DNA from 2 places in the Gilvimarinus sp. 1_MG-2023 genome. Region 2 is predicted to be linked to the other one. Evidence: predicted binding sites of a transcription regulator. Region 2 holds the regulator's gene; the other holds the start of a gene.

Region 1 (12,527 bases), on a different contig from region 2:
CCAGCGGTGAACGCCGGGTCTACCTGCTGGGCATTGCCTACATGCACTTTGCTCAAGAAAAATCCAATCTGTTTGACACCCTCTTTTCCTGGACGCCCGACTTTGAGCGGATTAAGCCAGAATGTATTGAAGCCGGGGTTGATAGTGTGGAGATCCTGCGCGAAGCCATCATCGATATGCTGCATGAAAATGGGCTACCGGCGACGGACTACCCAGCATCGGTAAGCTCTTTGAGCTCCTGGTCGCTGATCCACGGCCTTACCATGCTGGTAAAAACCGGCAGTATCGAAGGTGCGGTCTTTTGCGGCCATTGGTCCTCTGACTTTTCGGAGCAGTCCCCCAAAACTCAACAACGTGTATTCGATCATTTATTAACCATTGAAATCGAAGGAATTAAAGCCGCAGCCCACAAACTCACGCCTTAAACCCCACCGCGCGTGACTAATTCGCCCAATCCTCGGTTTTGTGCACCGTGAAGATTTACTCACAGGCCCGCTAACCGTATCATTACGCCTTTTGCATCCACCGTACAATGAGGCCAAGCGCATGATCACGCTGCACACGAACCAAGGCGACATCACCCTAGAACTGGACTTTGAAAAAGCTCCTAAAACAGCGGCTAATTTCAAGCAATACGCCGAGGACGGATTTTTCAGCGGTACCATCTTTCACCGCGTCATTGACGGCTTTATGGTTCAAGGCGGCGGCATGACCGAAGACATGCAACAAAAGCCCACCCGCGACCCGATTGAAAACGAAGCCGACAACGGCTTAAAAAACGATCAATACACCGTAGCTATGGCCCGCACTGGCGACCCCCACAGCGCCACCGCTCAGTTTTTTATCAATGTTAAAGACAACGGCTTTTTAAACCACACAGGCAAAAATGCTCAGGGCTGGGGTTACTGTGTCTTCGGCAAAGTCACCGAAGGCACTGAAGTTGTTGATAAACTTAAAGGCGTAGCCACCGGCTCTAAAGGTTTCCACCAAGACGTTCCGGTTGAAGCCATTGTGATTGAAAAAGTCACTGTTGCCGACTAAACCACTATGACCATTTTCTTTATTTCCGACCTACACCTGCACGCCTCGCGCCCCGAGGCGACACAGGCTTTCTATAAGTTTTTGACCGAGCAAGCTGCCAGCGCTGAAGCCCTTTATATTTTGGGTGATTTTTTCGATGCCTGGATTGGTGACGACGATGACGCCCCTCTGGCCGCCGAAGTCGCCGCCAAACTCAAAGCTTTGAGTGAGAGCGGTACGAAGGTTTTCCTAATGCACGGCAACCGCGATTTTTTGCTGGGGCAAAAATTTGTCCGCAGTGCCGGTGCCGCCTTGCTTGAAGACCCGACCGTTATCGATTTGTACGGCACTCGCACTCTACTGATGCACGGCGATAGCTTATGTACCCAAGACACCGAGTACATGGCTATGCGCCAACAATTGCGCTCAGAGGCTTGGCAGGCACAAGTGTTGGCCCAGCCAATCACCACACGCCGCGCCCTCGCCGCAGAGTTGCGAGCCAAAAGCAAAATGATGAACAGCTCCAAGCCCGAAGACATTATGGATGTTACCCCCGAGGCGGTCGAAGAGTGTATGCGCGATCACAAGGTTGCGCGCTTAATACACGGCCACACCCACCGCCCCAATCGTCATTCGCTTAGCGTTAATGGTGAAACTGTCGAGCGGGTAGTGCTGGGTGACTGGCACGATTACGCTTGGTGTGTGCGCGCCAACGCCGATGAGCTTTTGCTTGAGAAGTGGGAAATTTAACTCCTGCGGTGCGCTAACGGCCCATAAAAAAGAGAGCTATGAGCTCTCTTTTTTTATGGGACATCTATTCTTAACGTTCATTAATCCGTCGTTGAAGATGTCACCGTGGGCGTAAAAAACTCGCGCATGCGGGCCGACTCCCACATGGTATCTTGATAACCCAGCTCAATTAACTCTGAAATAAAGGGTCCAGAAAAAGACAAATAGCTGGCAGCCGTCGCCCCGCCACCTTTGGCGGTGGCACCAATGGCACGCAAGAAAAAACGCACGCTGCGAGGCAAGTAACGGATTTTTCGCCCAGCGATGACATCCACCGCTTTACTGGGTGAAACCACCAAATTGCGCACTGGACGCAACTCAATCCCCTGCGCTTGACGCACCTCAGGGGGGATAACTTCCAGTAAGGTGTTTAACCGCTCCATATGTTCTATGTCATTTTCCAGCGCGTCAATAAAGGCGCTGTTTAATAGGTGCCCAACAATTTGTGCCATAGAAGGCGAGTGGCGAACCGGTACACGCTTGCCCCAGTGCTTAGGGTTGCGGTTACCACTGACACCAATCACAAACAATGCGTCGGCCCCTAGGTGCAAAGCGGGGCTCATGGGGGCTAATTGCCGCAGGGCACCATCACCAAAATACTCACGGTTAATGCGCACGGTAGGGAAAATCGTAGGAATAGCCGACGAAGCCAGTAAGTGCTCTAAGCGCAAATCGGTAGGCACACCCGCCCGGCGAAAGCGCTGCCAAGCCTCAAGTTCGGGACGCCCCTGAAAAAAGCTTACCGATTGCCCCGAGGTGTAACCCATAGCCGTTATACTCACCGCGTGCAGTTTATTGGCGGCTATATTGTGGCCGATGTTGGCAAAGTGAATTTTGCTGCCCAACAACTCCCACAAAGGCGTGTTGTCCAACAAAGACAGAGGTCGATGACGCCCCACCCCTTCGTTGAACAGCGAAAAACCAATACGGCTGAGCCCTTTTAACATATCGGCCCAGCCGTGGCGGTAGACCTGATTGATGCTCAGCTCGTGCCAAATGGCTGCCAGATCGGCAATGGCTTCGCGAAAGTTGCCTGGGTGCGAGGCGAGCGCCACCGCGTTAATAGCCCCGGCCGAGGTGCCACAAATCACAGGAAACGGGTTGTCGACACCCTCCGGCAGAATATCGGCCAAGGCTTGTAAAACTCCCACTTGGTAGGCTGCCCGGGCGCCCCCTCCCGAGAGTATAAGTGCTGTTTTACTGCTCAAACGTTATTTTCCTAGATACATTATTCTTTTAATTCACGACGCAGAACTTTGCCGACATTAGTTTTGGGTAGCTCATCGCGAAACTCAACGCTGTGAGGCACTTTGTAACCCGTCAGAGATTTGCGGGCAAAAGTACGGATGTCTTGCTCGGTTAAGGCGGTATTACTCACCACAACAAAGGCTTTCACAACTTCACCGCTTTCCTCGTCTTCCATGCCGACTACGGCCGCCTCTAAGATATCGGGGTGTTCGCATAGAACATCCTCAACCTCGTTGGGAAAAACTTTAAAACCGGAGACATTGATCATGTCTTTTTTGCGATCCACAATTTTGACATATCCTTCAGCATCAATGGTGGCAATATCACCGGTTTTTAACCAACCGTCTTCATCCAAAATCTCGGCGGTTGCCTCGGGTCGCTGCCAGTAGCCCTTCATTACCTGGGGGCCGCGCACGCATAGTTCACCGGGCTCGCCGTCGGCAGGCGCCTCGCCATCTTCGTCAATCACCTTCACCTCGGTTTCCGGGATAGGCAAGCCGACAGTGCCCAGTTTAATGCTGTAGCGCGGATTAACACATACCACCGGAGAGGTTTCGGTTAAGCCGTAGCCTTCACTGACCGGCACACCGGTCACCTCCTCCCAGTGCTTGGCAGCATCGTGAGTAAGGGCCATACCGCCAGAGGCGGTGCAGCGCAATTTAGAAAAATCCAAAGCGCGAAAATCACTGTTGCGAACAAGGGCATTGAATAGAGTATTAAGTCCCACAAAACACGTAAACGGCACGCCTTTCAAGGCTTTAACAAAACCTGGAATATCCCGTGGGTTAGGAATCAGCACGCTATGATTACCCAAGGTTAAAGCACACATACAGTGAATGGTATAGGCATAAATATGATACAGCGGCAGTGGGGCAATAAATAAATCTTGGTTGGTTTTAAACACATCACTCATATGTAGATTCACTTGCAGCATATTCGCCACAAGGTTGCGGTGGGTGAGCATGGCGCCTTTTGCCACCCCGGTGGTGCCGCCGGTGTATTGTAAAACCGCGACATCATCCGCTGTGCCCGAAACGGGCTGCCAGTCATCTGCGCTCACTGAGTTCAATGCCTGATTAAAACGAACGCTGGTATCAAAGGAAAACGCCGGCACCATTTTTTTAATGTGCTTAACAACAAAGTTAATCAGAGTGCGCTTTATGGGCGGATGTAAGTCGGCAAGCTCGGTCAGAATCACATGCTCTACATCTGTCTGGCCCACCACATCGGCTGCATGAGCGGCCACATTGGCCAATACCACTAACGCCTTAGCGCCAGAATCGGTTAATTGGTGCTTCAATTCGGTGGCGGTGTACAGCGGATTGGTGTTGACCACAATAAGGCCCGCCCGCAAAGCACCAAATACAGCAACAGGGTATTGCAAGACATTGGGCAGCTGAATGGCGATGCGGTCACCCGGTTTAAGGGTGGTATGGTGCTGGAGATAAGCCGCAAAACGCGCGGATAACTCATCTAACTCTCGGTAAGTAATGGTGTGATTTAAGCAGGAAAATGCTGGGCTATCCGCGTAATTGCGGCACGCTTCGGCAAATACCTCACCGATCATTCGGTTGCAATCCAAGCTCATATACCGACCTCCTTCGCCTATAGTTTTGTTATTGACGTTTTATGTAAACTGCCCATCGAGGCTGTACTGGCAGTATAGCCCAGAGAGATCACTCTGACAGAGAGAAAACCTCCATCGCCAGTCTATTACCAATCGCCGCCGTCAGCCCCCAAATGGTATGTTGTTGATATTCAAACACGGGGATACGATAATTCTTACCGCGCTGCTGGACGCTGCGCCACGCCGCCGCTTGATTGGACTCTAACAGACGCAAGGGCATAGTGAAAATAAGATCCAGCTCGGCCGGGTCTGGCACGAGGTGTACATCACAGGGAATAACCCCAATCACCGGCGTCACCACCACACCTTTTAAGGTTTGAAATTGTGGGTAGCAACCCAGTACATCCACCTGATCGGGCGCCAGCCCCACCTCTTCGAAACTCTCGCGCAGCGCGGTTTGCACTAAGTTAGCATCTTGTCGCTCCCACTTGCCACCTGGGAACGCAATTTCAGAGGGGTGTTGTGCCAAATGAGCGGCGCGGCGGGTGAGAATAATGTGCGGATTGTCAGGAGGGCCGCTAAGGGCTAACAATACGGCAGCCTGCCCCTTGTAGCGCTCAGCACTTAGCTGGTTATCAGCCGGCAGTAACTGGCTGGATAAACCAAGCCAAGCCGACTCAGACATCGGCCAGGCGCCAGATATCGTAGGCGGGTTCTTCGAACGGGTGCGCTTTTACCAAAGCATCTCGTGCAGCCCGTATGTGTTCATCGAGGCAGACGGTTTCGACGCGCCATTCGGGCTCACGACTCAGTTCGTCTTGCGCGCCGATAAAAGGCTGGGCACCGGCCAATGGGCGGAACTGCCCCACGCCTTCGACTTGCCAACAGCATTGGTCGTAATCGCCAATACATCCGGCACCGGCGGTAAATACCGCCGTTTTAACCGATTCGAGATGACTGCCCGGGACAAAGAAAACCAGTTTATACATAAGTATTTACGGGTTACGGGTTACGGGTTACGGGTTACGGGTTACGGGTTACGGGTTACGGGTTACGGGTTACGGGTTACGGGTTACGGTAAAGTCTAACACTACTTCCCCCGTTCCCCGCAATCCGTCCACCGGCTAGATCACTCTAACAGCAATAACATGCTCTACGGCACAAATCGCGTCCACCACATCTGCCGCTGGCGCTTGCTCTAGGTCGATTATGTTGTACGCCATATCGCCGCGGCTTTTGTTGACCATGTCGATTACGTTGACGCTTTTATCGGCCAGTACCGACAGTACGTTGCCCAATACTCCTGACACGTTATCGTTGCAGAAGGTGATACGAGCATTGCCGTTCGCCGCGCGCTCCATATGCACTGCGGGGAAATTAACCGAGTTTTTAATGTTGCCGTTTTCCAGATAGTCCATCAGCTGATCGGCCACCATAATGGCGCAGTTTTCTTCCGCCTCTGCGGTGCTGGCACCGATGTGTGGGGTGGCGTAGACGTCATCACGATTAAGCAATACCGGCTCTGGGAAGTCGCAAATGTACATCCCTAGGTGCTTAGCATCTAAGCTTTTCACCACAGCCTCTGCATCGACTATCGCCTCGCGGGCGAAGTTCAGCAGTACCGCACCGGGCTTAACGGATTTTAAAGTTTCTTCGTTAATCAGGTGGTGCGTGGCTTCGATAGCGGGTACGTGCAGGGTCATAAAGTCGGAACGCGACAGGAGCGCTTGCAAGTTCTCGGCACGCGCCACTTGGCTGGGCAAACGCCAGGCCGCTTCAACCGAAAGCGCAGGGTCGTAACCAATCACATTCATGCCTAAAGCCAGAGCAGTTTCGGCCACCATAGAGCCAATGGCACCCAAACCGACAACACCCAGAGTTTTGCCCATCAACTCACTGCCGGCAAACTGCGATTTTTGCTTTTCCATCAACTTGCTCATCTCGCCGGCATCGGTCATATCGGTGAGTGAGTTCGACCAATTCATGCCGCGAATAATCCCGCGCGATGACAGCAACATACCGGTCAACACCAGCTCTTTTACCGCATTGGCATTAGCGCCGGGAGCATTAAATACCACCACACCTTTTTTGCTGTAATCGGACACGGGCACATTATTGGTACCGGCACCGGCACGGGCAACGGCCTTTACCGACTCGGGCAGAGTCTCGTCGTGCAGCTTGTGACTGCGCAGAATGTAACCGTCGGGATTATTAATATCGCTCGCCACTTCGTATTTCGCGCGGTCAAAACGATTGAGGCCTTTTACCGAAATTTTGTTGTAGGTTTTAATCTTGTACATGGTCTTCCCAGTCAAATTAGACGTAAGCGAATGCCTTTACGGCGCCTTTATAAAGGCGCTCTGCGTAAGGCGCTTATTGTTCTTATGCCGTGACTTGCTCGTAGGCCCAGCTCAACCAAGGCATCAGGGCCTTTAAGTCGGCCGCTTCAACCGTGGCACCGCACCAAATACGCAAGCCCGGAGGCGCGTCGCGGTAAGCGCCTATATCGTAGGCAACCCCTTCGCTATCAAGCAATTTAACCAGAGCTTTAACCTGCTCAGGCGTGGCGTCCAGCTTAAAGCAGACGCTGGTGTTGGAGCGAGTCGCTTTATCGGCGGCCAGAAATTCAATCCAGTCGTTCTCGGCAACAAACTCTTCCAGTACCGATAAATTATCTTCACTGCGTTGAATCGCAGCCGACACGCCGCCAATTGACTCAACCCAATCCAGTGCATCCAAGTAGTCGGCTACGCACAACATTGATGGGGTGTTAATGGTAGCGCCCTGAAAGATACCCTCAATCAATTTGCCGCCTTTAGTCATACGGAACAATTTGGGCATGGGCCAAGGGGGTGTGTAAGTTTCTAAACGTTCTACCGCGCGCGGGCTTAAAATCAGCACGCCATGAGCGCCTTCACCGCCCAGCACTTTTTGCCAGCTGAAGGTAATAACATCGAGTTTTTCCCAGGGCATTTGCATGGCAAAAACCGCTGAGGTGGCATCGCAAATGGTTAAACCTTGGCGGTCGTCAGCAATCCAATCACCATTGGGCACTTTTACCCCGGAGGTGGTGCCATTCCAGGTAAAAATCACATCATGATCAAAATTAGCTTCGGCCAGATCAGGCAACTCTCCGTAATCCGCTTCCAGCGCACGTACATTATCCAGTTTAAGCTGCTTGGTGACATCGGTCAGCCAACCTTTGCCGAACGACTCCCACTGCATCACGTCCACCGGGCGCTCACCCAGTAGCGACCACATGGCCATCTCCACCGCGCCGGTATCGGAACCGGCCACAATACCCACGCGATAACCCTCGGGCAAACCCAACATTTGCTTGGTTTGCTCACAGGCACGGCCCAGGGCAGCTTTACCGATGGACGAACGGTGCGAGCGGCCCAGCGTTGAAGTATCCAGTTTGTTGACGTCATAACCTGGGCGTTTGCTACAGGGGCCAGACGAAAAATTAGGGTTTTGTGGTTTCACCGATGGTTGCATGACGTTCCTCTGAATTGGTCCAGAATGACGGAGCCAACACCTCAGACTGACTCAAACTCTTGAGCCGACCTAGACCTGCGCCTAGTAGGTGTATGAAAATTGGGCGCTGATTATGCCAGCTGAGCGGCGGCTGGTCTACGGTTTGCGGGGTTTATTCAGGTATAGTACCGCCATGAACTCTCGCCTTTACTTTTACCTTGCCGCTTTTATTGCGACTGTCGCCGTGCTCGGCCTAGGCTATGCCAGCGACCGGGTAAATGCCGACTGGCAATATCAGCCCGACTGGGCGGTGAGCGGAGAATACTGGCGACTGATCAGTGGTCATATCGCCCACCTAAACCTCACTCACGCAGCGCTCAATATGGCGGCGCTATGGCTTATTGTATTTAACCTGGGGGAGCAGTATCGCACCCGTGAATGGCTGTTTGCGGGCTTGGTTATATCGGTCGGCATCAGCCTAGGGCTGTGGCTATGGCGGCCCGACCTCAGCGACTACGTGGGGTTGTCTGGCACTTTACACGGGCTACTGTTGTACGGTTTGGCGCCATTATGCCAGGCAAAATCGAAATTAGCCTGGCTTGCTTTGGCAGCAGTCGGCGGCAAACTCGCTCTTGAGCAGCTCGCCCCTAACACCAACATAAGCACGCAGGAATTAATCGGTGGCAATGTGATTACCGATGCCCATCTATTAGGCGCAATGATTGGGGCGCTGTTCTATGCCGCTCGTACGGGGTTGATCACACTGACAAACACTAGAAGTAAAGCATAGAGAAGGAGCCATTCCCCCTTCAACGTTCAGCGTTCAGCGTTCAGCGTTAACAAGAGCAAAAATATCATCGGGGAAAAAGCCTCGGTACTGCAGGTAGCGCATGCGCTTGGCTTTTTCTTTCAAATCGGTGGCTGGCCGTGGGAATTTTCGCTCTAGCCGTTCGCGCGCCAGCTCGCGCCAATCGGCATCCGCCTCGGCCAGGGCTTGCTCAATAAGCGACGAGTCCACACCTTTTTGCCGCAACTCTTGGCTTATACGCAGCGGCCCGCGGCCCTTGGCAATGCTGGAGCGAACAAACATTTCGGTAAAGCGTATGTCGTCCAGATACCCCAGCTCCAACAACCACTCAATGGCATCTGCCGCCAAGTCAGCGTCGCCAAACTTGGCGGTTAACTTGCTCTGCAATTCAGCCGTACCGTGCTCGCGCCGGGTCAATGACGCAAGTGCGCTGTTGCGCACTTGCTCGCGGCTTGCTGACGAACCGGGGGAAGACATAGCAAAAAGCTTAGGCCTCTTCTTCGGCCTGTGGCTCTTCGGCTTTAGGAGCAGTGCCCAGTAGCTCGCCGCGTACGCGCGCTTCTAGCTCTTCTGCCACGGCGGGGTTTTCCTGCAAAAACTTCACAACATTGTTTTTGCCCTGGCCGATTTTATCGCCGTTGTAGCTGTACCAAGCACCGGCTTTATCCACCATGCCCAGCTTCACACCAAAGTCGATCACCTCGCCCAGGCGGTTGATGCCCTGACCGTACATAATCTGAAATTCGGTTTGCTTAAACGGTGGCGCCACCTTGTTTTTCACGACTTTAACGCGGGTTTCGGAGCCTGTCACTTCGTCCCCATCTTTCACCGCACCAATGCGGCGGATATCCAAACGGACCGACGAGTAAAACTTAAGTGCATTACCACCGGTGGTGGTTTCGGGGTTGCCAAACATCACACCGATTTTCATACGAATTTGGTTAATAAAAATCACTAGGCAATTGGCGTTTTTAATATTACCGGTAATTTTGCGCAGCGCCTGCGACATTAAACGCGCCTGCAGACCCACGTGGTGGTCACCCATTTCACCTTCAATTTCCGCTTTGGGCGTTAGCGCTGCTACCGAATCGACAACCAGCACATCCACCGCGCCCGAGCGCACCAGCATATCGGACACCTCAAGCGCTTGCTCGCCGGTATCGGGCTGGGAAATAATCAAATCATCGACATTAACGCCCAGTTTTTCGGCGTAAATGGGGTCAAGGGCGTGTTCGGCATCAATAAAGGCACATGTACCGCCGGTGCGCTGAGCTTCGGCAATAACTTGTAAGGTCAGTGTTGTTTTACCGGAGGACTCGGGACCATAAATTTCAACAATACGACCTTTGGGTAAACCGCCAATACCCAGGGCTACATCCAGCCCCAAAGAGCCGGTGGAAATAGAGGGTACGGCAACCCGCTCCCGGTCACCCATGCGCATAACGGTGCCTTTACCAAACTGGCGCTCAATTTGGCCTAGTGCCGCCTGCAAAGCCTTTTCTTTATTCGCGTCCATATGTCACCTCAACTCAATAATAAATTCTTAAATTCGACCATTTTTTGTACCGGCACTCTGAATTGGGCCAGCTTTTGAGTAAGCATACAGTAAAAACCTGTACAAGCAAACAGTACTAGGCATTTATACAGTACTTTTTGTAGGATTATTACCGAATGATGGCCAGCAATCCGCGCAGGGCGGTCACGCACGCCTGCTCCCGCACTTGAGTGCGGTCGCCTTCATAGACATAACACTCACTCAACAGGGTGTTATTGGGGCCTGCCCAGGCCAGCCATACAGTGCCCACCGGCTTATCTTTACTGCCACCGTCGGGCCCGGCAATGCCACTGACCGCAACGGCTATTTCCGCCCCACTCACACGCAGAGCGCCGAGTGCCATCTGTTCGACTACCTCGCAACTGACTGCGCCAGCCGTCTCTAGCAGCTCGGGCGATACCCCTAACAACTCTACTTTAGCCGAATTGGCGTAACTGACAATGCCAGTGCCAAACCAGGCAGAGCTGCCGGCCACCTCAGTAATGGCCGCGGCCACACCGCCCCCGGTGCAAGACTCCGCAGTCGCCACAGTCCAGCTCCTATCGCGCAGCACACTGCCAAGCTCGGCCGATAAATGTAATAAAGTTGAATGGTATGTGGACGCCGGCATAGTCACCTCCTGTCGTTGCCCTCAATATACTGAAATTAGCCCGACCAATACCAGCCTAATCTGTCCCCTGCAAAAGTGGCCGCACCTTTGGGTGTTGACTATAGTGGTTACATTAGGTCTGCGACATCACTGTTTGAGGAGAATCACCGTGAAATACCTATGCCGCCCTTTTTTCGCACTTATTGCCTTTTGCGTCGCCATGCCCCTTTGGGCAGCCCCGATTGAGGGCTCATGGATCACTATCGATGACACCGATGGCAGCCAAAAAAGTCTAATCGAGTTATCCATTACCCCGCAAAACGAGCTGACGGGTACTATCACTCAGTTGTTACAAGAAAAAAATCAGGGACTAGTCTGCGAGAAATGCCCAGACAAGTTTAAAGACCAACCCGTCGAGGGACTCACTATTATGTGGGGACTGAAACAAACGGACAAAGGCGAATGGCGCAACGGCAAAATACTCGACCCAAAAACCGGTAAGGTCTATAAAGCCCGCGCGGAATTGAGTGAAAACGGCACCGAGTTAACCGTGCGCGGTTATATTGGTTTTTCTTTGTTTGGCAGAAGTCAGACGTGGATACGGCAGCCGGAGTAACGTCGCCGAGAGTAAAAAAGAACACCATGCTACAGCGTACGGGCTGGCGCCAACAATACTTAGGCAGCGCCCCCATTTATGTAGATTGCAATGCAAGGCTATAGCGCTTTAGCCCGCCGCTATAGCCTGTCGTGCCTGCTGGCGTTTGAGCTTGGCTCTGCTTCGCTGTTTGCGCCGTTTAACCCATAGGGTGATGCCGGTAATAGACAAAATGACGGGGGACGCCCCTAGCACTGCCCAGATAATGCGCGAAAACAAACCGGCAAAATCCCCGTAGTGAAGGCTGGTGTAGGTATCAATAATACGAGCGCCTAAACCTGCCTCGCGAATATCGTAAGTGGAAAGCTTCTCACCGGTTTGTGCATCGAACGAGGTTGTACTGTTGTACTGGCTTGAGAGTATGTTGCCGGTTGGCACCTCGCCCCACACGGTAATATTCGCTTGTGGTTCCCAAGGCAGTGACAAATAAGTAGCGGTAAATCCGTCCACGCTTTGTTCGGCCTCGGCAACCAGTGCATCCAATGAAAGCTGGTCACTGTAAAGCCGTTCTTGCATTATATGGTGTTCATAACCGTCGGAGTGCTCTTCCATTTCATGCAAATACGCGGCGATATTCCACCATCCCCCCGTAAAAGCCAATATCACCAGTATTGGCGCACTAACAATACCAATCATTTTATGCAAATCAGAAAAATACACCACCATGCGCGCGTTCCAACGCAGGGTAAAAAAGTTTTTCCAAAACTTGCGGTACAGAATAAACCCAGTAAGCCCTAACAATAGCAGCGCGATGGAAAAAACGCTGGTAATTAACAGGCCAACATCGTGCAGCAAAAAAGTATAGTGCAGCTCCAGCAA
Region 2 (12,527 bases):
GCGCTTGTACGAAGCCGGTTATATCACTTATATGCGTACCGACTCGACCAATCTGAGTAAAGAGGCGGTAGAGGCTTGTCGGGAATATATCGGTGAAGAGTACGGGGCAAAATATTTACCCAAGGCCCCCAATTCGTATTCCAGTAAAGAGGGTGCGCAAGAGGCGCACGAGGCTATTCGCCCCTCAAGTGTTACCGTCTCGCCCACTCAATTGAGCGGCATGGAGCGCGATGCCGAGCGCCTTTACGCTTTAATTTGGGCTCAATTTGTCGCTTGTCAGATGAGCCCAGCTGAGTACACCAGTACCAACATTACTATCACCGCAGGCAACTTTGAGTTGCGTACTCGCGGTCGGGTCATTCGTTTTGATGGCTATACCAAGGTGCTGCCAGCGGTCAGTAAAAAAGACGAAGATGTGGTTTTACCCGAGGTAAAAATTGGCGATGTTTTGCCGCTTAAGAAAATCGACCCGTCACAACATTTTACCAAACCACCGGCCAGATTCAGTGAGGCGAGTTTGGTTAAAGAACTGGAAAAACGCGGTATCGGTCGCCCGTCGACCTACGCCTCGATTATTTCCACCATCCAGGATCGTGGCTATGTCCGGTTGGAAAATCGACGCTTTTACGCTGAAAAAATGGGCGATATTGTTACTGAGCGCCTCAGTGAAAGCTTTCAGGATTTAATGGATTACGGTTTTACTGCCAGTATGGAAGAGTCGCTCGATGTGGTGGCCGAGGGCGGCAGAAACTGGCGTGAATTGCTCGATGAGTTCTACGCCGGCTTTATTAAAAAGCTGCAGCAAGCTCAGAGTCAAGAAGAGGGCAGCATGCGGGCCAATAGCCCGACCGAAACCGACATTGAGTGTGATAAGTGCGGGCGCCATATGCAAATTCGCACCGGCTCAACCGGGGTGTTTTTGGGTTGCTCGGGCTATGCTTTGCCGCCCAAAGAGCGCTGTAAAAACACCATGAACCTTGTCTCGGGTGATGAGGCGGTGGATGTGGAGGCCGACGAAGACGCCGAATCGCGTCAGTTGCGCTCCAAGCGTCGTTGTAAACTGTGCAACACGGCCATGGACAACTACTTGCTCGATGAAAAACGCAAGCTACACATCTGCGGCAACAACCCAGACTGCCCGGGTTATGAGGTTGAACTAGGCACCTTTAAGCTGAAAGGTTACGAAGGGCCCACGCTCGAATGCGACAAATGTGGCAGCGAAATGCAGCTCAAAACCGGTCGCTTCGGTAAGTATTTTGGCTGTACCAATGAGGACTGTAAAAACACTCGCAAGCTGCTAAAAAGTGGTGAGGCGGCTCCGCCCAAGATGGACCCGGTGCCCATGCCCGAGTTGCAGTGCTTAAAAGTAGATGACACCTACGTATTGCGCGATGGTGCATCGGGCTTATTTTTGGCTGCCAGTGGCTTCCCGAAAAATCGTGAGACCAGAGCACCTTTGGTGGCGGAACTGTTGCCACACAAAAAAGAAATTGATCCCAAATATACATTTTTGTTCTCTGCGCCTACCGCCGACCCCGATGGTATCCCCACTGTGGTGCGCTTTAGCCGTAAAACCAAAGAGCAATACGTACAATCGGAAACAGACGGCAAGGCCACCGGCTGGAAAGCCTTTTACCAGGGGGGGAAGTGGCAGCCGAATAAATAACGGCTGCCCACTCTAAACACGATGCAGGGCTTATTATAATGGCAGCTTCGTTAACGGCACAGGTCAATCAGCGATTGGCCTGTGCTCGCATGTTGCACACTGATTTGGCCAGTGCCCGATCGCCGGTACACAAACGGGCGCTGCTCGATGCCTGTCTTTTTCATTTACTGTGTGGTTATCAGTTTTATATCAAAGAGCTGGCGAGCTATTACGGAGTGAAATACGTACAAGGCTTAAAGAGTGAAACCGACGCAGCCCAAGCGCTCAGCCAACTCGATAAGCACCCAGCGGAAATACAAGAGCTGTGTAATTTAGCTGAGCTACCAAACTCTTGGCTCAGCCAGTTGCGCGGGCTCTATGATGATGTCTGGGCCATGCCTGGCAAGGTTTCTGCGATAGATGCTAATGCGATAGCGGTGACCAACCTCGACGCTCAGAGATTGCCTGAGTTGGATGATGAGCTAATTGCTCAATTTTGCCGCCAGTTTCAAGAGTTGGTGAATCGCCATCGCGAAACCAGCGTGGAATGCTAAGCCTTGGGTTGCAGTTCTATTTCTATAACCACTAGCCCGGTCTTTAGTTTATTACCTACTCCCCCAAAGCCAGAAAAAGTGCTATCCAGCGGTGATTTGGCAGGGGTTCGAGCGGCACATTTATTGATCAGTCCAGTTCTGGTATAATCACTCTCTTATCCGTTTAATTTATGAAAGCTCGGTATTTCTGGGCGGAGTCTCTATGTCAGCGTCTTTGTTTGAAATTGTGGAATTGGCCAATGGCGATGTTGTACTGCAGCGTGCCGACGAAGAGGGCGAGCCTTTATTGTCTATCCGTTTTTCCACAGAATCTCTGACGCTTATGCGCGATGGTAAATTTGATATCGCCAAAGCAATGATTGAAGCGGGTATGGAGGCGGCTAATGATCTGCCGGAAGATGATGAGTCAGCCTTTGAGGCCGCCACTACAGAGACAGAGTCCGCGCTTTACGATAAGCGCACCCTGCATTAACCCCAACGCTTACCGAGCGGCGCCGTAACGTTATTATTAGCCTGTCCCGAGCCTTTATGGCCGACGCTGTGATCAAAATTGATAGATAAGCATCCAGCGCTCAAAGTAAGGCTATTTAGCCGCACAACACCCAGATGCACCTAGGCGTTTCTCTAGGCTTATCTCTCGCGCAATAACAATCCGTGACAATGACCTTGATTGGCCGCTTGTTCGAGCTGTGCCAGTGCCTGACGGCCCAATTTTCCTGGGCTGGCAATCACCGTATGACTGTTACCTAGGGCGAGAGCATCCCAGCTGACCCACAATTGCTTTTCATCGTCTTTACAGTGCACCAGGCGCAGTCGTGTGGTGTCGACGTCGTAGCGCTGTAACAGCTCATGGGGGATGGTTTCGCGGGTAATCCAGGTTAGCCAGCGCCCGTCGCTTTGGTGGCTAAGGTGAGCAATCATGGGCATGACCATGGCCCAAGATTGCGCCGCGCCATGGGTAAGCACCAGCTCAGTTAGGGTGGCCTGTTCCTGCTGTTGGCTGTGGTTAAGTTGTAGATTAGTCACGGCGCAACACTCCTACACTGAGGCCTTCAATGGCGAAGTCTTGATCGCGCAAATCCACACGAATTACATCAAAGTCGGGGTTTTCCGGCCAGAGTTCAATCAGGGCGCGATTACCTTCGCGTTTAAAGCGCTTGACCGTCACCTCTTCCTCGATGCGTGCAACGACAATTTGGCCGTTGTGCACCTGGTCGGTACGGTGAACTGCGAGTAGGTCGCCATCTAAAATACCGGCATCGCGCATACTCATGCCGCGCACATTGAGGAAAAAATCGGCCCGTGGGCTAAAAAAATCGGCCGGCATTTTACAGTAATCTTCAATATGCTCTTCCGCCAAAATAGGGTTGCCGGCGGCCACTTGGCCGATTATAGGCAGACCTTCCTGTGTTTCAGGAATGCGAATACCGCGCGAAGCACCGGGTATAAGTTCAATAGCGCCTTTGCGGGCCAGTGCTTTAATGTGCTCTTCGGCTGCATTGGCCGACTTGTAACCGAGCATACGGGCAATCTCTGCCCGCGTGGGCGGGTAGCCTGTCTCCTCAGAGTAACTTTTAATCAGTTCAAACACTTGCTGTTGGCGTGCGGTCAGGTTTTGCATAAGCATCCCTATTTACTCAGTGGCTGGTGATTGGCCTATTAAAAAATAAACGGCTCACTAGCCCGGCGGTTGTTTTACTGTTTGGTTATACAGTATCTGTAATTATATACAGTTAATGTGCGGGTGCAAGAGTTTTTCGATACACCAAACAGTAGTAGATCTAAGTGACTGAAATTTATAAAGTTAATGGAGTTGAGTGGGATTGGCTGCAGTTTATAGGCAGCGTTGATATACTGCGTCCCCTGTATCCGTAGGTCAGAAAGGTGAGAAAAAATGGATCAAGTGCAAACTTGGGTGGAGCAGCTGATTGCCAATGAAAAGCTGTGGATGGTGCAAGTGTTTTTGTTGGTGTTTGTCACTTTGCTGTTGGCAGCTTTTGTACGCCGACTGTTAAAGGTCGTCGTAAAGCATGCCCACAAGTCAAAAAACCGGTGGGACGACACCATTGTCGAAGCTGCTATGGCCCCGCTGCGCTGGCTGATTTGGCTGGTGGGGTTGTCTTGGGCGGCAGAAATTGCCCACGATGTAACCGAAGAGTCAGTATTGCAGTACGCCGATTCAATCTTGCGAGTGGGTGTCATTGTTTTGCTGAGCTGGTTTTTAGTGCGGCTTGTGAAATACGGTGAGAAAAATTTTCTTATCCCTGAATCGGGTAAAACGGCAGATCCTACCACGGTGATGGCGGTGGGAAAGTTGCTGCGTATCGCCATTGTTATTACCTCTGGGTTGGTCTTACTGCAATCAATGGGGTACAGCATCTCAGGTGTGTTAGCGTTTGGCGGGGTAGGTGGTATTGCTGTTGGTTTCGCGGCCAAAGACCTATTGGCTAACTTCTTTGGCGGTTTGATGATTTATTTGGATCGCCCCTTTAAAGTTGGCGATTGGGTTCGCTCGCCCGATCAAGAAATAGAAGGTACGGTTGAAGAGATAGGCTTGCGCCTGACTCGCATACGCACCTTTGATAAGCGTCCACTGTACGTTCCCAATCAAACGTTTACTCAAATATCGGTGGAAAACCCCTCGCGTATGTTCAACCGGCGGATCTATGAAACCATTGGTGTGCGCTACGAAGATGCCGAAAAAGTGCCTGCTATTGTCGAAAAAGTTCGCGCTATGCTGGAGCAGCACGAGGAAATTGACAACAATCAGACCCTGATCGTCAACTTTAATGCCTTTGCGGATTCGTCACTGAATTTCTTTGTGTATACCTTTACTAAGACGGTGAACTGGGTGCGTTATCACGAAGTTAAGCAGGATGTATTGCTAAAAATCCTGAAAATCGTGGCTGAGCATGAGGCTGAATGTGCCTTCCCAACACGCACTTTGCATTTGCCAGATGGCGTCAGCGTAAATAGTGGTAATGGAGAGTGAGTGTAACTTGCCTGTACACACTTGCGGATATAGACGCGGCGCTTGCCGGTGTGGCTGCCGCTATTGATCGCGATTTCAGTGACTGTGCCGAGCCTATTGTCGTGCTGGTTATTATGAAAGGCGCACTGGTGACGGCGGGGGCCTTGCTGCCCAAGCTGACGTTGCCAATCGAGGTGGATTATGTCCACGCGACCCGCTATCAGGGCAATGAACCCGCCTCTGAACTTACCTGGTTGCATCGCCCTCAGGTAAATTTAGCCGGGCGTAGGGTTTTGCTGGTAGATGATATCTTAGATCAAGGGATTACTTTGGCTGAGGTGCGTGAATATTGTATAAATCAGGGGGCAGATAAGGTGAAAAGCATGGTGCTGGCCCGCAAAGTGTTGGCTGAGCCCGCTGTGATTAATGCCGACTATGAGGCACTCACTGTACCCGATCAGTATGTGTTTGGTTTTGGTATGGATGACAGGGAATTGTCGCGTAACTTGCCCGGAATCTATGTAAAGAGCACCTCTTAGCTATGAAAACAGGCTGAATGGTGGACAATTTGCACACAATAAAGTAAAAAAGAGTAAGGATTGGCTAAATGAAGCCAGTGCGCAGTGGTGTGGGACCACTTGCAGTATTTGCAGTATTTATGAATAAAAATAATGAGGTTAGCAGTATGTCTGAGCGCTTATCCGGAACGGTAAAGTGGTTTAATAATGCCCGTGGTTACGGATTTATTACCCGTGGTGAAGAAAGCGAAGATGTGTTTGTGCACTATCGAAGTATTCGCGGTGAGGGATACCGGTCTTTAGCGGAAGGGCAAAACGTAGAATTCGCGGTACAAAAAGGCGACAAAGGCCTACAGGCGGACGACGTAGTACAGCTGTAAAGACAACTGTAAACACAGCTATAAAAGCACAGCTAATACGTACAATTTTAAGCTTTGATAGAGTACATCAAACAAAGCACTCAGATGTTAGCCGGCGATTTTAATTATCGCCGGCTGGCTTATTATTGATCTTCCTTATTCTTACGCGGCCGCCTTCTGTGGTGCCCTTTATTGTTGTACCGCACCTTCCTGTTGAGCCGCGCTTTCTGGCTCTGTTGCCTCCTCTTCGGGGGGCAATTCATAGGGCAGAATTTTGATCAATAAACCGAGACGGGGATGGTCAAGGTAGTGAAGCTCGGTACTGCGCATACGGCGGCGTTGATCCAGCGTGTAGATTCGGCGCGGTATATAGGGGGCATCGAGAAAGTCGTTGAGCAGGGTGTCCAGCTCGCTGGATTGGCTCGACTCGCCACTCATATTGTTTGCGCTAAACATAGTGTTATCTTGTCCAAAGCCTGACTGCGAGTGACGTAAATCCATGGCCGAGAGTGTGGCCTCAGAGGTAAATGCCTTGTGCAGTCGTTTTTCAGGGCTTTCCGGCAGAGATGGCCATTGGCGATGGCTCTGGCCTGTGTTGATCTGAAATTCGGTAAACCACAAGTCCGTGTGTATATGTAGGTAACGCGCAACGTTAATGTTGAGGCTGCCTTCTAATTCGCGGTGCTCACCATAACTTTCACCACCTTCAATAATGATCCACGGCGCCTGCGCCTTGCCTGTGACAAATTGACGCCAGGCCTCGTGAAATAAAACACGGTAACCCGGTTGAGCATTAATGCGGCGCTCCAGAGCATTGAGCTTGCGTGTGTCCTGCGGTAGGCGGTAGCGCTCACTGCGCGCCAAATCCACGGGTTCTACTGCATCAAGTCTGGCTTGTTGCTCGTCTTGTGTTTGCCCCTGAGAGGTGTTGGTGTCTGCCGTTGGTAGATTCGTATCGTCGTTGTAATCCGTTGGCCGCTGTTCTTGAGGCGCTTGCTGAGCTTGTTCCAGCCGCTGTCGATAGTCGGCCTCAGGGTCTTTTAGCGCTTCCCAGTTGAGTGGGTAGTCCAGTGTGATGTCTTCAGGCCAGCGCTCATCACTGCTTAAAGGACGGGCAAAAACGATGACTTCGACTTCATACCAGCCTTCGTGCGGGGAGCTTTGCGCTAGGCCGGCATTGCTGCAAAACAATAGTAAAGCGGATGAGACGGTACTCAGTAGCGGGGTAAAGATTGATTTCATGGGTAATTGCTTCCGTTGTCTGGTCGACAGTCTAGCGCTTATGGTTCGCTAAACGCTAGGGCCTGTTCACACTAATTGAGTACGACCTGTTGCGACTAAAAATTCACCAATCAAGGCGCGAGGAGAGATGTCTGGTTACTCCAAATGAAAGACGAGAAACGCAGAGTGGTGGTTTTTTAGCCACAACCCGAAGGGCTGGGGCCAGTTTTTCCTCTAGCGTTGTTGCCTCTCGTTTATTGGGAGTAACCAACTGTACTCACGGCGCCTAGCTGGAAGCAAAACTGGCTTCCAGCAGGTGGATTCTAGCAGCCTGTTAGAGTGAGCAGGCCCTAATTCGACTGTAAGGTTTCCAGTAAATCTGTGATGCACTGCAGCCGCTCTTCAGGTTCCTCCATCGGAATTTTAAAGCTTAAGCCGCTGGCCCCGGCCAGAGAAAATACCTTTGGCTGCGCTTGCACCAGCTGCACAATTTTTAACGGGTCTACCTGTATGTCGGCACCAAACGCAATTTTGCCGCCCGAGGCAGAGGCCTCCAGTTTAGTGACCCCCATGGCCTCCGCCATCAGTTTAAGCTCGGTAACGCGCATTAAGTTCTTGGCCGGCTCAGGCAGTAGGCCAAAGCGGTCAATCATTTCAACTTGTAGCTCGCGCAAAGCCTCGCGGTTTTCGGCTCCGGCGATACGTTTATACAGCACCAAGCGGGTGTGTACATCCGGTAAATAATCATCCGGTATCAGCGCCGGAATACGCAGGTTTACATCAGTGTTGTCGGCTAAAGGGTGTTCAATATTAGGTTCTTTGCCAGCGCGCATGGCTTTAACCGCGCGGTCGAGCATATCCATATACATGGAAAAGCCCACAGTTTGAATTTGTCCGGATTGTTCGTCACCTAACAGTTCACCGGCGCCACGGATTTCCATATCGTGGGTGGCGAGGGTAAAGCCCGCGCCCAGATCTTGCGCCGCAGCAATGGCTTCTAGTCGTTTTACTGAGTCGGCGGTCATGGCGCGCTTTTCCGGTGTCAGTAGGTAGGCGTAAGCCTGGTGGTGGGAGCGACCCACGCGGCCGCGCAATTGGTGTAATTGGGCCAAACCAAATTTATCGGCGCGGTGAATAATGATGGTGTTGGCGCTCGGAATATCGATGCCAGTCTCAATAATGGTGGAGCACACCATGACATTGAAGCGCTTGTGGTAAAAGTCGGACATCACTTTTTCCAGCTCGCGTTCGCGCATTTGGCCGTGGCCTATGCCGATGCGCGCCTCGGGCACCAGCTCTTGCAGCGCTCGCGCTGTGCGCTCGATACTTTTCACCTCGTTGTGCAGGTAATACACCTGGCCGCCGCGCAAAATTTCGCGCAGTATCGCCTCCTTAATAACGGCGTCTTCATGTTGGCGTACAAAGGTTTTGACCGATAAGCGCCGCGCCGGGGGCGTGGCAATGATGGACAAATCGCGGATGCCTGCCATCGACATGTTCAGTGTGCGCGGAATAGGCGTGGCCGTCATGGCCAGCATATCGATCTCGGCGCGCAGCTTCTTTAATTGCTCCTTTTGACGGACACCAAAGCGGTGCTCTTCGTCGATAATCAACAGGCCCAAATCTTTGTATTTAATGTCTGGCTGAATAAGTTTGTGGGTGCCGACCACAATATCAACCTTACCTTCGGCCAGGCGCTTCTTAACCGCTTCAACGTCTTTGTTGGTGCGAAAGCGCGACATAACCTCAATGCTAAATGGCCAGCTGGCAAAGCGGTCTTTGAGGCTTTCATAGTGCTGCTGTGCGAGCAGGGTGGTGGGGGCAAGAATGGCCACCTGCTTGCCCGCGTGGGCGGCGACAAACGCCGCGCGCATGGCCACCTCTGTTTTGCCGAAGCCGACATCGCCGCACACCAGTCGGTCCATCGGCTGAGGGGCGAGCATATCGCGCACGACATTATCGATGGCCACCTGCTGGTCCGGTGTCTCTTCAAAGGGGAAGCCTGCTGAAAAGGTTAAATAATCGGCCTTGGGGTCGGTAAAGGCGTGGCCTTTGCGCGCCGCACGTCGCGCGTAAATATCCAGCAGCTCGGCGGCGGTATCGCGTACCTGCTCGGCGGCTTTGCGTTTGGCGCGGCTCCACTGCTCTGAGCCCAGTCGATGCAGTGGGGCGACGTTCTCATCGGCTCCGCTGTAGCGGCTAATTAAATGTAAACTGGTAACGGGCACGTAGAGTTTGGCCTCGTCGGCGTACTCCAACATTAAGAATTCGTTGGTCTCATTCTCAATCGTGATGGTCTCTAGGCCGCGATAGCGACCTACGCCGTGGTCGATGTGTACCACCGGCGCGCCCACTTGCAACTCGGTAAGGTTTTTGACCACATTGTCGGCATTGTCTTGGCTTTGTTTGCGGCGCCGTGTTTGTTGCACTCGCTCGCCAAATAACTGGCTTTCGGCAATTAGTGCGATGGCGGGGTCTTCAATGTAGAGACCTTGATCAATGTCGCCCACGGTAATGGCGAGCTTGTCGCTGCCATCGATAAACGCTTGCCAGTTTGGAACTTCTTTTGGTTGCAGGCGACTGCGCCCCAGTAATTCGAGCAGGGTTTCACGCCGGCCAGCGGATTCGGCGCAAAACAAAACGCGGCCAGAGAATTCCATTAAAAAGGCTTCTAGCGCGGTTAACGGGTTCTCGCTTTGGGCGTTAACCGGCAGTGAGGGCGGCTCCGAGCAGGCGAAGTTGTCGCGACCCGCGCCGCTCTCGATAGCGTGGCTGCTCAAGTCGGTACGGCTGATTGCTTTGAGTGAGCCAAACAATTGTTCGTCGCGCAGGTAGATTTCTTCCGGAGCCAAGAGTGGCCGGGTATTGTCTACACGACGCGATTCAAAGCGGGCTGACAGCTCGGTCCAAAAGTGTTTTACGGCCGCATTAATGTCGCCGGTGGTATAGGCGACAGTGTTATTTGGCAAATAATCAAATAAGGTGCTGGTGTGATCGAAAAACAGCGGTAGATAGTATTCGATACCAGGGGGGGCAATACCGTCGCTGATATCGCGGTAAATTGAGCAGGCGGTGGGGTCAACGTCAAAGCGTTGGTGCCAGCGCTGCTTAAACGCACTAACCCCCTGTTTGTCGAGTGGGTACTCCCGCGCCGGCAGCAGCTCGATCTGCTCGATTTTATCTTCTGTGAGTTGGGTGTCGGGGTCGAAAGTACGCAGGCTGTCAATTTCATCGTCAAACAGGTCGATGCGCAGCGGCCATTCGCTGCCCATGGGGTAGAGGTCAATCAGAGAGCCGCGCACCGTGTACTCGCCATGCTCGTAAACGGTATCCACCGATCGGTAGCCCGCTTTGGTCAGGTTGGTGCGCAGGGTGTCCACATTCAACTGGTCGCCGACTTTAAGGTCAAGGCTTCCGGCCAGCAAATAGTCTGTGGGCATTAATCGCTGCATCAAGCTGGTGACTGGCACCACAAGAATGCCCTGTTTTACGCCGGGCAGCTTAAACAGGGTGCGCAAGCGCTCTGAAATAATGTCCTGGTGTGGGGAGATACTGTCGTAGGGCAGTGTCTCCCAGTCGGCCAGGTGCAGTATGTCGAGCTCGGGGCCGCTAAAGAAAGATAATTCGGATTCCAACCGCTGGGCGCTGGCAGTGTCGCTGGTAATGACTAAACTTAACCCTTGGTGCTCGCCTGCGGCGCGGGCCAAAGCGAGGGCAGAGGCGCTGCCGTGCAGCTTGCCCCACTGGCGTCTGTCGCCGGCTTTGGTAGAGATTTTCGGGTGCTGGGGGTTTAGTTCAGTCATAGTCGTGGATAGTTGCAGAAATCAGGCGCGATTGTACCTGTTTTTGCTTCAACCTGTAGTCGGTGGTGCAATCCTTGGCCAATTTCGCCGGCCGACAAGATTTTGCTGAGTAAATTTGTGCCTATATGCTGGCCTTTGTCGGCGTCGATCTTTATAATTGCCGCGATTTTTAAGCTGGTGGGGCAAGTTGCGCCCGAATTTCGCCACTCGTATTGGTGAGTTGGGTAAATGCCTGAGAAATAGCAAATTGATCCTCTGGACGGCATTATTAATGCTGCCAGATTAGTCTTGCCAGATACCGATAAAGCTTCAATGCAATAGAAGCCGCTGGTACAACACCAGCACAGCACACTGCGGCTCCATTGAGTCGTGCTACATATTAATCCAACGAGTGATTAGGTCAGACGTATGATAAAGATTCGTCGGGGATTGGATTTACCTATATCCGGTGCGCCCGAGCAGGCTATCAAGGACGGGCCAGCTGCCCGTACCGTGGCAGTCATCGGCCCAGATTATCACGGCATGAAGCCAACTATGGCGGTAGCCGTGGGTGATAAGGTCAAGCTTGGACAGTTACTGTTTACCGATAAAAAAACCGAAGGGGTTCGCTATACCGCTCCAGCATCGGGTACTGTTGCCGCGATTAATCGTGGTGAGCGCCGCATGCTGCAAACTGTCGTCATTGACGTCGAGGGCGATGCGGCCGAATCCTATCAAGCTTACAGCGATGCTGAGCTGCAACAAGCCGACGGCCAAGCCGTTCGCGATCAGCTCAATCAGTCCGGTCTATGGACCGCACTGCGTACACGCCCTTACAGCAAGGTGCCTGCGCTGGACGCCAAACCAAACTCTATCTTTGTCACAGCGATTGATACCAATCCTCTGGCAGCGAACCCTGAGGTTGTGCTCAAGGGGCAGGAAGCAGCTTTTAAACAAGGCCTGCAAGTTCTGACCAAATTGACCGACGGCAAGGTATTCGTCTGTAAAGCACAGGGCGCTGATATTCCAGCCGCGGATGGTGGTCAAATTCAGCTTGCCGAGTTCGGCGGTGTGCACCCAGCAGGTAACGCGGGTACGCATATTCACCACCTGGACCCGGTCAAAGCCGATAAGTTTGTCTGGACCATTAACTACCAAGATGTTGTTGCTTTCGGTGTGCTGTTTAGCGAAGGCCGCATCGAAACCTCTCGGGTAGTGGCTCTAGGCGGACCACAAGTTGAGGCTCCGGCACTGGTACGCACCCGTATAGGGGCCAACCTCGAAGAGCTGACCGCCGGCGCACTCAAAGGCGGCAACAATCGTCTTATTTCCGGTTCGGTATTTGGTGGTCGCACCGCTCGTGGGCCCTACGCCTACCTGGGTCGCTATCATCAGCAGGTCAGTGTGCTGAGCGAAGGGGACGACCGCCCCATGCTGCACTATCTGCGCGCCGGTACCAATTACTTCTCGGTATTGA

The links. The regulator LexA, encoded in region 2, represses DNA repair genes until DNA is damaged. The targets are predictions, from matches to a motif close to ACTGTNTNTANANACAGT.
Region 1: recA (recombinase RecA) is a predicted target of LexA. The motif match lies at 10,522-10,539, and genes of this name have one in related genera.

What each region holds. Positions count from the first base shown of each region.
Region 1 is NZ_JAUOSC010000004.1:114,555-127,081, reverse strand. Features, by position in the region: gene Q4563_RS07390 (TetR/AcrR family transcriptional regulator) at 1-425, shown strand, start outside; gene Q4563_RS07385 (peptidylprolyl isomerase) at 547-1,041, shown strand; gene Q4563_RS07380 (UDP-2,3-diacylglucosamine diphosphatase) at 1,048-1,770, shown strand; gene Q4563_RS07375 (patatin-like phospholipase family protein) at 1,851-3,017, opposite strand; gene Q4563_RS07370 (AMP-binding protein) at 3,038-4,645, opposite strand; gene Q4563_RS07365 (CoA pyrophosphatase) at 4,734-5,309, opposite strand; gene Q4563_RS07360 (Nif3-like dinuclear metal center hexameric protein) at 5,302-5,613, opposite strand; gene Q4563_RS07355 (phosphoglycerate dehydrogenase) at 5,749-6,924, opposite strand; gene Q4563_RS07350 (phosphoserine transaminase) at 7,007-8,122, opposite strand; gene rrtA (rhombosortase) at 8,295-8,891, shown strand; gene Q4563_RS07340 (regulatory protein RecX) at 8,925-9,386, opposite strand; gene recA (recombinase RecA) at 9,397-10,425, opposite strand; gene Q4563_RS07330 (CinA family protein) at 10,574-11,074, opposite strand; gene Q4563_RS07325 (DUF2147 domain-containing protein) at 11,223-11,669, shown strand; gene Q4563_RS07320 (PepSY-associated TM helix domain-containing protein) at 11,778-12,527, opposite strand, start outside.
Region 2 is NZ_JAUOSC010000005.1:156,668-169,194, forward strand. Features, by position in the region: gene topA (type I DNA topoisomerase) at 1-1,666, shown strand, start outside; gene Q4563_RS08600 (DUF6586 family protein) at 1,705-2,199, shown strand; gene Q4563_RS08605 (hypothetical protein) at 2,402-2,671, shown strand; gene Q4563_RS08610 (cell division inhibitor SulA) at 2,830-3,225, opposite strand; gene lexA (transcriptional repressor LexA) at 3,218-3,820, opposite strand; gene Q4563_RS08620 (mechanosensitive ion channel family protein) at 4,094-5,191, shown strand; gene Q4563_RS08625 (hypoxanthine-guanine phosphoribosyltransferase) at 5,188-5,709, shown strand; gene Q4563_RS08630 (cold-shock protein) at 5,856-6,068, shown strand; gene Q4563_RS08635 (CsiV family protein) at 6,237-7,289, opposite strand; gene mfd (transcription-repair coupling factor) at 7,619-11,071, opposite strand; gene Q4563_RS08645 (Na(+)-translocating NADH-quinone reductase subunit A) at 11,480-12,527, shown strand, end outside.